Regions from separate parts of the Rhizobium sp. AN6A genome, predicted to be linked through region 3. Evidence: predicted binding sites of a transcription regulator. Region 3 holds the regulator's gene; each other region holds the start of a gene.

Region 1 (3,207 bases), 620 kb from region 3:
CCGCCTGAGAGGACTGGCAGGCCGATGGCGGCGATGAGGATGGTCAGAAGAACCGCGAGCGTGCCGCGTTTCGCCCCCAGCACGACACCGGCCAGCATGACGCCAAGCGACTGCGCGGTGATGGGCACCGGAATGAAACCAAGCGTGATCGGCGGCAAAAGTCCGAGTGCGATGATGATGGCGGAAAACAGCGAGATCAGCACAAGGTCGCGGGTCGTCATGGCTCGGGAACTCCGGGTGGTTGTTTTGCCGTCAGCTTTGGCCTCTGAAACCGCGCGCGTCAATGGCGTCGGCAATGGCATCCGCATCCTTCAACGTCATAATGACGAGCGGCACGATGATCGTGGCCAGCCGAACGGGGAGGCCGCGCGCGCGGTGCGCATCGCGCACCGCATGGTAACGATTGACGATCTCCGGCACGAACCGCACGACGAGCCCGACCGCAAGGCCAATATCGGCCGCCTTGACCAGCCCCAGCCTTTCCAGTGGGGCGGCAGCAAGCGCGATTTCATCCATGAATTGCGAAATGCTGACGGTGATGGTGACGGCGGTGGCGAGAAGCGCCAGTGCAGTCAGCCGCAAAAGATTGACACTCGCATCGTGTACCGGAAGCAGCAGATAGCTGAAGGCGGCAACGAGGAGAATGGTCAGCATCACCGGGCGTAGCCGCAGGCCAATCTCCCGGAATTGCAGCCGCGTCTCGCGCAGAATGGCGGCGGCCACAACGACGGCGCATCCCAGCAAAAGCAGATCGCGGGTGAGAAACAGCGCAATGCTGAAAACCATCAGCGTCACGAGCTTGAGGCGCGGAGAGACGCGGTAGAGCCAGCCCGTGCCTTCGACATGAAGGGACTTCATCGCGACGCAACCTCCAGATAACGTGCCACCGCCTTTTCGGGGTTGGCGTCTGCGACAAGCTCGCCTTCGTGAAAAACCAGTACGCGATCGAAGCCGGAAAGCAGCGGCAGATCGTGGGTGATGACGACAAGCGACTGCGACAGCGCAGCCATTGTCTTTTCAACGATGGTGCGGTTTTTGAGGTCGAGCTGATTGGTCGGTTCATCGAGAATGAGGATTTGCGGTTCAGTGACCAGCAGGGCGGCCAGCGCCGCCAGCTGCAATTCGCCGCCGGAAAGCTCGTGCGCGCGCCGTTCTTCCAGATGAGCGATACCGAGCCGGGCAAGCACGGCCTTGACCCGCGTTTCTGTCTCCGTCTTGCCGATACCGAGTCGCTTGAGGCCGAAGGCGACATCGTCGCGTATGATCGGCAGGATGATCTGGTTCTGCGGATTCTGGAAGATGAAACCGACTGCCTGCAATACCGCTTTCGCATCTTTGACGGTGTCGAGACCGTTCACCGACACCTTGCCGCGCGTCGGCTTTGTCAGACCATTGATCAGCCGCGCAAAGGTGGTCTTGCCCGAGCCGTTGAGGCCGATGACGCCGATACGCCGTTCAGTCAATGTCAGGGACACGGGCTGTAAAGCCTGCCTGCCCTCGAAGGCGACGCCTGCGGTGTCGAAACGGATTTCCAAGATTGATGCATCCCTCTATCGCTTTCCGGTTCTATATCGTGTCATCAACAGAAGTGAAACAAAGAACAAAAAAAGAACATTGCAATCCTGAAAAAGCCGTCATACCTTCTGCTTTATGACGATCAAGGTTTCAAACGAAGCGGCAAGGCGGATTTTTCTGGCGCGGCAGGGGCTTTGCTCTCCGCCCGGAAAGGCGCTTTCCAAGGATGGCCTGCTGCAGCTTATTACCGATATCGGTTTCGTGCAGGTGGACAGTATCGGCACGGTGGAGCGCGCCCATCACCAGATAATATTCTCCCGAAACCAGACCTACAGGCGCGAACATCTGACAGCACTGCTGGAAAAGGACCGCGCGCTGTTCGAGCACTGGACGCATGATGCCTCCATCGTGCCGACCGAATTTTACCCCTATTGGAAGCACCGCTTCCGCCGCCGCGAGCCGATCATTCAGGAGCGCTGGCGCAAATGGCATGGTGAGGGGTTCGATGCGGCTTTCGCCGAGACGCTGGAGCGCATCGCCGCCACGGGTCCTGTTCTGGCGCGTGAGTTGAAGGAGGAGGGTCATCAGTCCGGCGGCTGGTGGAACTGGCATCCTTCCAAGACCGCACTCGAATATCTGTGGCACACCGGCAAGCTTGCCATATCCGGCCGCGTGAATTTCCAGAAGGTCTATGATCTGGCGGAGCGGGTCATTCCCGGTGAGCACCACGAAAGCGAAGTGGAGCATACGCAATTCGTAGACTGGGCATGCCGGCAGGCGCTCACCCGGCTGGGTTTTGCCACCCATGGCGAAATCGCCGCCTTTTTTGATCTCGTTACCCCGCAGGAGGCGAGGGACTGGGTCAAGAGCCACCGTGACGAACTGTGTGAGGTCTCGCTTCTCGCAAGCGATGGCGGTGCTGCCCGCCCGTCCTATGCCTTTGCGGATTTCAGCGCCGATGTCTCCAACCTGCCGGAACCGTCGTCCCGCGTCCGTGTGCTGAGCCCCTTCGATCCGCTGTTGCGCGACCGCAACCGCACGGAGCGGTTGTTTGGCTTCTATTACCGTATCGAGGTCTTCGTACCCGAGCCGAAACGGCAATATGGCTATTACGTCTTCCCGCTTCTGGAAGGCGACAGGCTGATCGGCCGTATCGACATGAAAGCAGACCGCAAGCGCGGCACGCTGGATGTGCGCCGCCTGTGGCTGGAACCGGGCGTGCGCGCCTCAGCAGGAAGGCTCGAGAAACTCAACGCGGAATTGTCGCGGCTTGCGAAGTTTACGGGGGTTGAGAGTGTGAATTATCTGGACGGGTGGCGGGAGGTGTAATTGCGCCTTGAGCCGGCGACTGTTTCTTCCGTCATGCTCGGGCCCGTCCCGAGCATCTGCAACGGACAATGTATAGGATGCGTTTGCAGATCCTCGGCACAAGACCGAGGATGACGCCGGACGGGCGGAGAGGACGCCAAATCGAAGCGCCCTCGCGACGTCCCTAGATCACCCGATATCCGTTGACGAAATCTTGATTCCGAAGCCTTCCAGCCCGACATAATGGCGCTCGCGGGTGGTCATCAGCTTGATCGAGCTGATGCCGAGGTCTTTGAGAATCTGCGCGCCGAGGCCGATTTCCAGCCATTCATTTTCGCGGGAGCGGGCCTGGGCGTGCGCCTCGTCGGGATCACGCGCCTTGCG
Region 2 (3,207 bases), 1.5 Mb from region 3:
ACGAAACGATCATCATCCACGGTTCGTTGAGCTGCGATCAATGCCTGCGCGATGACCTGGCCGCCGAAAACGCGCTGCCAGCCAATTTGCGGGCTTTCACCCCGAAACAGGTTTTCTTCCAGCTTCTCGAGATCGAGTGTGGAGATCAGATTGGCCATCGGATCTGACGTTTGCGAGGGATGCGACATTTTTTCGGCCTGCTCCGGCTGTAGGAAGACGTCACATGGTCTATAGTGCGCCGATGATGCGTGCACAAGATTTGAGGAGAAGCGCGATGCTGGACGTGGTGGTGGCAGGCGGCGGTTATGTCGGCCTTTCCGTTGCTGTCGCAATTAAGCAGGCAGCCGGACATCTTAATGTGCAGGTGGTTGAAGCCGCTCCCGAGGATGTTTGGAAGAAGGACGTCCGCGCTTCCGCCATTATCGCGGCGGCCACACGCATGCTCGACGTTTTCGGCATATGGAACGAGATCGAGCCGGAGGCCCAGCCGATCCACAAGATGATCGTCACCGATTCGAAGACCGCCGATCCGGTTCGCCCGGTGTTTTTGACATTCGACGGCGCGGTGGAGGAGGGCAGGCCCTTCGCTCATATGGTGCCGAATGTCGCGATGGTGGGTGCGCTGCGAGGCCTGTGTGAGCGCCTCGGCATCGAGATCCGCCATGGTCTCAGTGTTTCCGGCTTTTCCGCCGGCCCGCAATCGACGGCTATTTCACTTTCCGACGGCTCGTCGCTTGAGGCGCGACTGCTCATAGCCTGCGATGGGGTTCGCTCTGCTTTGCGGGATATGGCAGGAATAAAAACCGTGCACTGGAATTACGACCAGTCCGGGATCGTCACCACCGTTGAACACGAGCGGCCGCATGAGGGGTGCGCGGAGGAACATTTCCTGCCGTCGGGGCCTTTCGCCGTGCTTCCCTTGAAAGGGAACCGCTCCTCGCTTGTCTGGACCGAACGTACGGCCGATGCCGACAGGCTGGTTGCTGTCGACGATCTGGTGTTCGAGGAGGAACTTGAACGCCGGTTCGGCCACAAGCTCGGTCCGGTCCGTCCCATCGGTCCCCGTCGCGCCTTTCCGCTGGGCTTGACGCTGGCGCGTTCCTTCGTCGCGCCACGTTTTGCACTTGCCGGCGATGCGGCGCATGGAATTCACCCGATTTCCGGTCAGGGCCTCAATCTCGGCTTCAAGGATGTTGCGGCACTGGCCGAAACCGTGGTCGAGGCCGACCGTCTCGGCCTTGATATTGGCTCTCTCAACGTTCTCGACCGTTACCAGTCCTGGCGGCGTTTCGACACGTTGCGGATGGGTGTGACGACGGATGTGCTTAACCGGCTTTTCTCCAATGATGTCGGTCCCATTCGCGTCATGCGTGATTTCGGTCTGGGTGTGGTCGATCGTTTGCCGGGTCTGAAATCCTATTTCATCGGTCAGGCTGCCGGCACGACAGATGCGGGCGCGCCGCGCCTGCTTGCCGGCGAGGCACTCTGATATTGCCGTTCGTGCCTGTGCCGGAGCGGCTTTCCAGCGATTGCCGCTTGACAGTCGATTCCGGTATTTTCCGCCGGAAGCCGGTGCCGCAAAGCTGAATCCGGACAAGGACTTACCCGGATTCACAATCTGGTATAGGGCAGGCATCTGCCAACCAGATGTTGCGGAGAACAAAAGCTGAATCCGGTGGAGTCAGCGATTCGTATTCGATTCGTTCGCAGACTGTTCCGTGTCCGAATCGATTCCGGTTTCGCCGGATTCTTTTTAATATTTCAACTATCTGAATCAAAACGGAAAATTCCGCCGGGGAAGGACCTCTTACCACTTTGCGGACAAGGCCTATTGCCTTTGTCGGCGGGCGTTGCCATGTGTGGTGCGTGTGCGGCCCGTATCAGTGAATGGCGGGCGGCACAGCAAGCAGATGAAGTCGATTCACGGATAGTACGTTGAATTCTCGCCCCATGATCCTGAGCGGCCGCGGTGTCACGGCCGTTCTCGGCCCCACCAATACCGGCAAGACCCATTACGCCATCGAGCGCATGGTGGCACATGGCAACGGTGTCATCGGCCTTCCGCTGCGCCTTCTGGCGCGTGAGGTCTATACCCGTCTTGTCGAAAAGGTGGGTGCGCCGAATGTGGCGCTGATAACCGGCGAAGAAAAGATCGCCCCTCCGAAAGCCAAATATTCCGTCTGTACGGTGGAAGCCATGCCGCGCGAGACAACGGCCGCATTCGTCGCCATCGACGAAGTGCAGCTGGCCGGTGATCTGGAGCGCGGGCATATCTTTACCGACCGCGTGCTGCATCTGCGCGGGCGGGAGGAAACGCTGCTTCTGGGTGCGGGCACGATGCGCCCGATCCTCGAAAAGCTGCTGCCGGGAATTACCGTGGTCGAACGTCCGCGCCTGTCGCAGCTTTTTTATGCGGGCCAGAAGAAGATAACCCGCCTGCCGCAACGCACGGCAATCGTCGCCTTTTCGGCGGAAGAGGTCTATGCCATTGCCGAGCTGGTGCGCCGCCAGCGTGGTGGCGCAGCCGTTGTGATGGGCGCGCTTTCGCCGCGTACGCGCAACGCCCAGGTGGGGCTCTACCAGTCCGGCGACGTCGAATATCTCGTGGCGACTGATGCCATCGGCATGGGCCTCAACCTTGATGTCGATCATGTCGCCTTTGCGCAGGACCGCAAGTTCGACGGTTATCAGTTCCGCAATCTCAATCCGGGCGAAATCGGCCAGATCGCCGGCCGCGCCGGCCGCCATCTTCGCGATGGCACGTTCGGTGTGACGGGGCGCGTCGATCCATTTGACGACGAGTTGGTGGAGCGTATCGAAACCCATCAGTTCGACTCGGTGAAGGTGCTGCAATGGCGGACGAAAAATTTCGATTTTTCCTCCATCGCCAATCTGCGTCTGAGCCTCGATGCCGCCCCGGCGATCCAGGGCTTATCACGGGCCTTGCCGGCGATCGACCAGCAGGCGCTCGAATATCTGTCGCGCTACCCTGAAATCATCGACGTGGCGACGACGGAGGCGCGGGTGGAAAAACTCTGGGAGGCCTGCGCGCTTCCGGATTATCGCCGCATTGCGCCCGCTCAACATGCTGATCTGATCTCAACGCTCTATTTCGATCTGGTAAAACGTGGCACGGTGAACGAAGATTTCATGGGCGAACAGGTGCGTCGCGCCGATCGTACCGATGGAGAGATCGATACCTTGTCT
Region 3 (3,207 bases):
CATAGGTCTGGAAACGGAATGCAACCGGGCAGAAGAAAGCATCGACCGCCGTGAACTTTTGACCGGCAAGATACGGCCCGCCGAATTTCGTGAGACCCTCGCTCCACAACGCATCGATCCGCTTTATATCGGCCTTAAGCCCGGCATCGCCACCCCTGGGTTTGACCCGAATGCCCACCGACATGGGATAGAGATTGCGCAGCGAGGAAAAGCCGGCATGCATCTCACTTGCGGCCGAACGCGACCAGGCCCTCGCATGCTTGTCGCTTGCCCAGACGCCCTGGTGTCTTTCGGCAAGATATTCGACGATCGAAAGCGTTTCCCAAACCGTCATACCCTCGTCGACCAGGCAGGGCACCTTGCCCGTCGGCGAAAAGGAGGAAAAGGAGACGCCTTCGCCGAACGGAATGAGCTTTTCATCAAAGGCGATACCGAGCGTGCGCATCAATACCCACGGCCGCAGCGACCATGAAGAATAGTTCTTGTTGGCTATATAAAGATCGTACATGGCGTATCTCCCGGATATGACGCGCATTTCTACACCTGCCAAGCGTTCATGGAATATCGAAAATTATCCATGGCTCCCATAAACGCCGTTGATGGATGGTGATGTGGGGTCGCTGAGAGCGCGCCTCGCGATAAGTCACCCTTTGGTGACCAGTAAGAACTGACTGCGCAACACGACAGAACAACGTCGCTAAAAAACAGCGGATGGGATCGTTTCGACAACTAAGGCGAGCGGACCACTCGCCGCCACGCCTGTAGCGAAACCGAAGCATCTTTATGGAGCAGGAGCTCAGTTTAGAAAGGGCAACGCGCATAGGCTGAATGGCGCATATCCTCGTGCACCCGCAAAAGCACGCCACGTTTGGAAACAGCCAAACCAAATATAGGCGCCATCTTCACGATGACGCCTATTGTAAAGTGAATACGTTCGGTTCGATAAGATCAATGGTAGCGGCGGATCAGCCCCACCAGCTTGCCCTGAATTTTCACCCGGTCCGGCCCGAAGATACGGGTCTCATAGGCTGGGTTTGCCGCCTCGAGCGCAATGGAGGCTCCCTTGCGGCGGAAGCGCTTCAGCGTGGCTTCCTCGTCATCCACCAGAGCCACAACGATATCCCCGGGATTGGCGGTGTTGCCGTTGCGGATGATGACTGTGTCGCCGTCGAAAATGCCGGCCTCAATCATCGAATCACCCTTGACCTCAAGAGCGTAATGTTCGCCCGTGCCAAGCATGTCTACTGGCACGGCCACATCATGGGTGTTGTTCTGAATGGCGGAAATCGGCACGCCCGCAGCGATGCGGCCCATGACCGGTACGGTGACAGCCCCGCCCAGATCATTGGCCGGCGTCTTGGGCGCAGGGGCCGGTTCCGGCGTCTTGGGCTTGCCAAGGCTGCCTTCGATAACGCTTGGCGAAAAGCCGCGCTGCGGCCTTGCGCCCGGCGTATAAGCCTCGGGCAGCTTGATGACTTCCAGTGCCCGAGCCCTATTCGGTAGCCGACGAATGAACCCGCGCTCTTCGAGAGCGGTTATCAGGCGGTGGATGCCGGATTTCGAAGCAAGATCGAGTGCGTCCTTCATTTCATCGAAGGAGGGCGGCACGCCGGACTCTTTCATTCGTTCATGAATGAAGAGAAGCAATTCCTGCTGTTTGCGCGTGAGCATGAGGAAAACACCCTTTAGAATCGTAGTGGAAGTCGCGAAACAAATACAGAACGAACACTATATGTTCCATATGTGTTCTGCAATCCCCTAAAATTTCGTGAAGGTGCCATCTGTTGCTGTGATGATTTGCCTCATAGCACGCAATTGTGCTTTTGTGCGGTCGAAACCGTCCCGGCATGCCCCGGGCGGAAGGCCAGCAGAATACATGTCATGACGAAACCCTATAGCGTTGACCATCTCGTTTTGCCCGTGGAAGTCATAGGCGTCGCCGTGAAGCGCCTCGTCAGTCTTGGCTTTACGGTTGCGCCGGAGGCTCTGCATCCTTTCGGCACCCAAAATGCCTGCGTATTTTTCGCCGATGGCACCTATCTGGAGCCGCTCGCAATTGCTGATCCGGCTAAATATAATGCCTCGATAGAGAGGGGTGATGTGTTTACCGGCAGGGATGTGGCCTTCCGGCAACGGGACGGGCAGGAGGGTTTTTCGGCTCTTGTCGCCAGGACTGAAGACGCCTTGGTTGACCATGAGCGGTTTCGGGCAGCCGGTCTTTGGGCGGGCGATGTTTTCGAGTTTTCGCGGCCTGTTCGGATGCCGGATGGCTCGCAAGGCGAGGCGGCGTTCCGGCTGGCTTTTGCGGCAAGCGGGGCGGTCGCGGATTTCTTTCTGTTCAGTTGTCAGCGGCTTCAAGCCCTGCCGGGCGATCGCACCATGCTGGAGCGCCACGCCAATGGTGTCACCGGCCTCAGTGAAATCGTCCTGTTTTCCGGCGGCGATGTGAAGGTGGCGGGCCTGATCGAGACAGTGTTTGGCTGTGAAGGCAAATGGTCTCCGGGCGGTGATATGGTTTTCTCGACCGGCAATGCCAGCATCAGATTGACCGGAAAACCGGCTTTCGGCGGGCAGGCCCTGAGTGCTCACGATGGCAACGAAGGCGGATTGCGTGGCGCGGGCATCGTCTTTTCGTCACACGATCTTGCCGTGACAGAAGCGGTGCTTGCTGCTAATGGCGTGTCCTGCGCAAAAGCGGACGGCCGTCTGGTGGTGCCCGCAGCACCCGGTCAGGGTGTTGCCTTCGCCTTCGAGGAAAAATGATGAGCGTTACGAACAATCTTAAAGTCACTGCCGGCGACGGCGCCAGCAAGGTTTCCTTCTCGAATACCGAGCGGTTTTCGCTGATTGCCGGCCCCTGCCAGATGGAAAGCCGCGAACATTCCTTCATGATCGCTGGCGTCCTGAAGGAGCTTTGCGACAAGCTTGGAATAGGGCTTGTCTACAAGTCTTCTTTCGACAAGGCGAACCGCACTTCGCTTTCCGGCAAACGCGGCATCGGCCTGGATAATGCGATGCAGGTTTTTGCCGATCTCAAGAAGGAATTCGGTTTTCCTGTTCTGACCGACATCCACACGGAAGAGCAATGCGCCATCGTTTCCGAGGTGGTGGACGTGCTGCAGATTCCGGCGTTCCTCAGCCGCCAGACCGATCTTCTCGTTGCCGCCGCCAAAACCGGCCGCGTCATCAACGTCAAGAAAGGCCAGT
Region 4 (3,207 bases), 610 kb from region 3:
TCTGCTCCGCCCGTTCGAAAGCCTCGGCGAACGCCCCTTCCGGTTCGGTTGAGCTGCCATGCTGCCTTTTCTCCCGCATGCTGTCGTTTTCGACATGGACGGATTGCTGATCGAAAGCGAGACGCTTTATCGCGATTCCTTTCTGGCCGCGTCAGATGAGGGCGGCCACGGAATGCGGGTCGAGACCTATCAGAAGGTCTGCGGCAGCCCGTGGGATGTCATCACCGGCACCATTTTCGCCGATTATGGCGCGGATTTTCCGATCGACAGCTTCCGCGACGCCTGGCTCCGGCATCTTGCCGTGATGATGGCGGAAGGCGTGGCGCTGAAACCCGGCGTCGTCGAAATCCTCGATCTTCTCGACAGGCTCGATATCCGCCGCGCCATCGCCACCTCCTCGCGGCACGATTCCGTCACGCGTCATCTCGGCCCCTATGACCTGCTCAAACGTTTCGATACCATCGTCGCTCGCGGCGACTATTCGGAGCCGAAGCCGTCGCCAATGCCATATCTTACTGCCGCAAAACGTCTCGGCATCGATCCGGGCCGTTGCCTGGCACTGGAGGATTCCTGGCACGGCGTGCGGTCCGCCTCGTCGGCGGGCATGATGACGATCATGGTACCGGATGTCGCGCCGCCGACCGAGGAAATGCGGGAAAAATGCATCGCCGTTTCAAGCGATCTTCATGCGGTTGCGGGCCTCCTGCAAAAGGCGCCGTTATCAGAGGCATGAAGGCGCGTCACATGCTTTAGCCATTTGTGCTTATGGTGACGCGCATATCGGCTGACAGGCCGATCCGGTTCGAATTCATCTGTCGGCGCATTCATCAACGGAGTGGTCATGCTGCTTGTTGCCGTGTCGCTCGCGACGCTAATAATACTCGCGCTTTGCGCATTTCAGATCGTCCTTGCGGCGGGTGCGCCCTTCGGTCGCTTCGCCTGGGGCGGCGAGCACAGTGTCCTGTCCGTCGCGCAGCGCTTTACCAGCGTGGCGGCTGTCGCGGTCTATATCCTTGCCGCATCGTTTCCGCTGCAAAAGGCAGACCTCATCACGCTCTGGCCGGCAGGCTGGGTCGAACCCGGCATCTGGATCATCGCCTGCACGCTTGCGGTGAACATCGGATTGAATGCAATGTCGCGAAGCCGTGCGGAGCGGCGGGTCATGACGCCAGTGGCCGCCATTCTCGCCATTCTGTTCTTTACCGTCTCGCTGTCTTGATCGCGGCAGTGGCAGATCCGGCCGCGCAAAGGCCGGTTACCTTGCCGTAACCTGTCAAGCCGACGGTGTAAAACGCCACTTGCGCTCTATCGATCCTTCGATGTCGAGACCGTTATAATGGGCGAGCAGCAGCACATGGCCGAGGAGATCGGCGGTTTCGTCGGCAAGATCCCGTTTCATCTCCTCTTCGCTTCTGCCTTTGCTGCGCCCACGCCCCGTCAGCCGGTTCCAGGCCTGCGTGACCTCACCAACCTCCTCCTGAAGCTTCAGCATATACCAGTCCGGATCGCGGACGATCCCATTTTCCTCGGCGTATTTCTGTGAGGCAGCTTCAAACTGGCGCATCAAGACAGCAAGCATTTGTTCATCCTTTGTTCGTGAGATACAACTCTGATCACGATTCTCGGGCGGCGTCGATTCGAAAGCGGATCGTGCGTCAATGAGCTGAAATTTCCGCAACAGGTGCCTGCATGCGGGATAAAGAGGTATTCGAAACCCATGCAGTCACCCATGCCTCTCCTCGATTTTTTCTCGGCTCTCATCACCGCGCATAGTCCGACGCTGCTCACCATGTTTGCGGGCGCCGCCTTTCTCGCCGGACTTGCCCGCGGCTTTTCCGGCTTTGGTGCGGCTCTCATCTTCATTCCGCTGGCAAGCGCCATTGTCGGGCCGCGCATCGCCTCGGTGGTTCTTCTTGTGGTGGACGGCGTTTTGACGCTCGGCATGATACCGCCGGCCTGGCGCATGGCCGACCGGCGTGAAGTCTTCACCATGGCAGCCGGTGCGCTTGTCGGCGTCCCGCTTGGAACGCTGCTGCTTTCCGGCGGGGATCCGCTCACCCTGCGCTGGATCATTTCCATCGTGGTTGTCGTGCTGCTGTTATTTCTCGTTTCCGGCTGGCGTTACAGCGGCCGGCCGAAAACGCCGCTCACCCTGTTCACCGGGCTTGTTGCCGGGCTGTTTTCGGGTGCGGCGCAACTGGGCGGTCCGCCCATCGTCGCCTATTGGCTTGGCGGCGCCCTCAAGGGCGCTTTTGTGCGCGCCAATGTCATTCTTTATTTCGCGATTTCGACCGTGATCTCCGCCACCAGCTATTTTTTTGGTGGCCTGTTCACCGCTGACGTCTTTGTTTTTTTCCTGCTGGCCCTGCCGTTTTACGGGGCGGGTCTTTATGCAGGTGCGCGGCTGCACGGGCTTGCCGACGAGGCGGCGTTCAGGCGCATCTGCTACGGCCTGATCGCCATTTCCGCCGTCATCGGCCTGCCGCTATTTGATTCGCTGCTGAAATAGGCAGGCAAGGACGGCCTGCCTCCTGCAGCTTTCAAGGATACATGCGGACCTTGGACCACGGTTCATCCGGCGTCTCGCGGCGGAATTCGACACGGTCGTGCAGGCGGAACTTGCGGTCGTGCCAGAACTCGATGCTGACCGGACGAATGCGGAAACCGGACCAGTAGGAAGGGCGCGGAATATCGCCGATCGCATATTTCGCGGTGTATTCGGCAACCGCCTTTTCCAGCGCGAACCGGCCTTCCAGCGGCCGCGACTGCTTCGACGCCCAGGCGCCGATGCGGCTTCCGCGCGGACGCGAGGCGTAATAGCTATCCGCTTCCGCGTCGGTAACGATCTCCACCTCGCCGCGCAGACGCACCTGCCGGCGCAGGCTTTTCCAGTGGAAACACATGGCCGCTTTTTTCTGGCCTAGGATCTCGCGCCCCTTCTGGCTTTCGAAATTCGTATAGAAAACGAAGCCGCGATCGTCGACGTCCTTCAGCAGCACCATGCGCACATTCGGCAGGCCGTTTTCATCGACGGTTGCGAGTGCTACCGCGTTCGGATCGTTGATTTCGGAGGCCGTCGCGTCCTTCAGCCATTCGGCAAAAAGCGTGAACGGTTCATTTTCTTCAGTGAAGTCACTGGATGTTAACCCCGTTTCCGACATATTGACTAAAATGCTCCCGAGCTGATTTGGACCCCAGAGATGATCT

What was found. The regulator LexA, encoded in region 3, represses DNA repair genes until DNA is damaged. The targets are predictions, from matches to a motif close to TGTTCNNNNTGTGTTCNG.
Region 1: a site for LexA is predicted at 1,597-1,614, ahead of CRO62_RS21340 (energy-coupling factor ABC transporter ATP-binding protein). Genes of this name have one in related genera too.
Region 2: a site for LexA is predicted at 1,702-1,719, ahead of CRO62_RS17235 (helicase-related protein). Genes of this name have one in related genera too.
Region 4: a site for LexA is predicted at 1,581-1,598, ahead of CRO62_RS21395 (MazG nucleotide pyrophosphohydrolase domain-containing protein). Genes of this name have one in related genera too.

The regions. Positions count from the first base shown of each region.
Region 1 is NZ_OCNC01000004.1:1,807,199-1,810,405, forward strand. Features, by position in the region: gene CRO62_RS21330 (biotin transporter BioY) at 1-221, opposite strand, end outside; gene CRO62_RS21335 (energy-coupling factor transporter transmembrane component T family protein) at 253-858, opposite strand; gene CRO62_RS21340 (energy-coupling factor ABC transporter ATP-binding protein) at 855-1,535, opposite strand; gene CRO62_RS21345 (winged helix-turn-helix domain-containing protein) at 1,651-2,844, shown strand; gene ribB (3,4-dihydroxy-2-butanone-4-phosphate synthase) at 3,013-3,207, opposite strand, start outside.
Region 2 is NZ_OCNC01000004.1:968,083-971,289, reverse strand. Features, by position in the region: gene tesB (acyl-CoA thioesterase II) at 1-188, opposite strand, end outside; gene CRO62_RS17245 (ubiquinone biosynthesis hydroxylase) at 137-1,489, shown strand; gene CRO62_RS17235 (helicase-related protein) at 1,951-3,207, shown strand, end outside.
Region 3 is NZ_OCNC01000004.1:2,422,943-2,426,149, forward strand. Features, by position in the region: gene CRO62_RS24500 (glutathione S-transferase family protein) at 1-508, opposite strand, end outside; gene lexA (transcriptional repressor LexA) at 949-1,671, opposite strand; gene CRO62_RS24510 (VOC family protein) at 1,882-2,763, shown strand; gene kdsA (3-deoxy-8-phosphooctulonate synthase) at 2,763-3,207, shown strand, end outside.
Region 4 is NZ_OCNC01000004.1:1,816,698-1,819,904, reverse strand. Features, by position in the region: gene CRO62_RS21410 (bleomycin resistance protein) at 1-52, shown strand, start outside; gene CRO62_RS21405 (HAD family hydrolase) at 59-733, shown strand; gene CRO62_RS21400 (hypothetical protein) at 842-1,219, shown strand; gene CRO62_RS21395 (MazG nucleotide pyrophosphohydrolase domain-containing protein) at 1,274-1,579, opposite strand; gene CRO62_RS21390 (TSUP family transporter) at 1,730-2,509, shown strand; gene pdxH (pyridoxamine 5'-phosphate oxidase) at 2,541-3,161, opposite strand.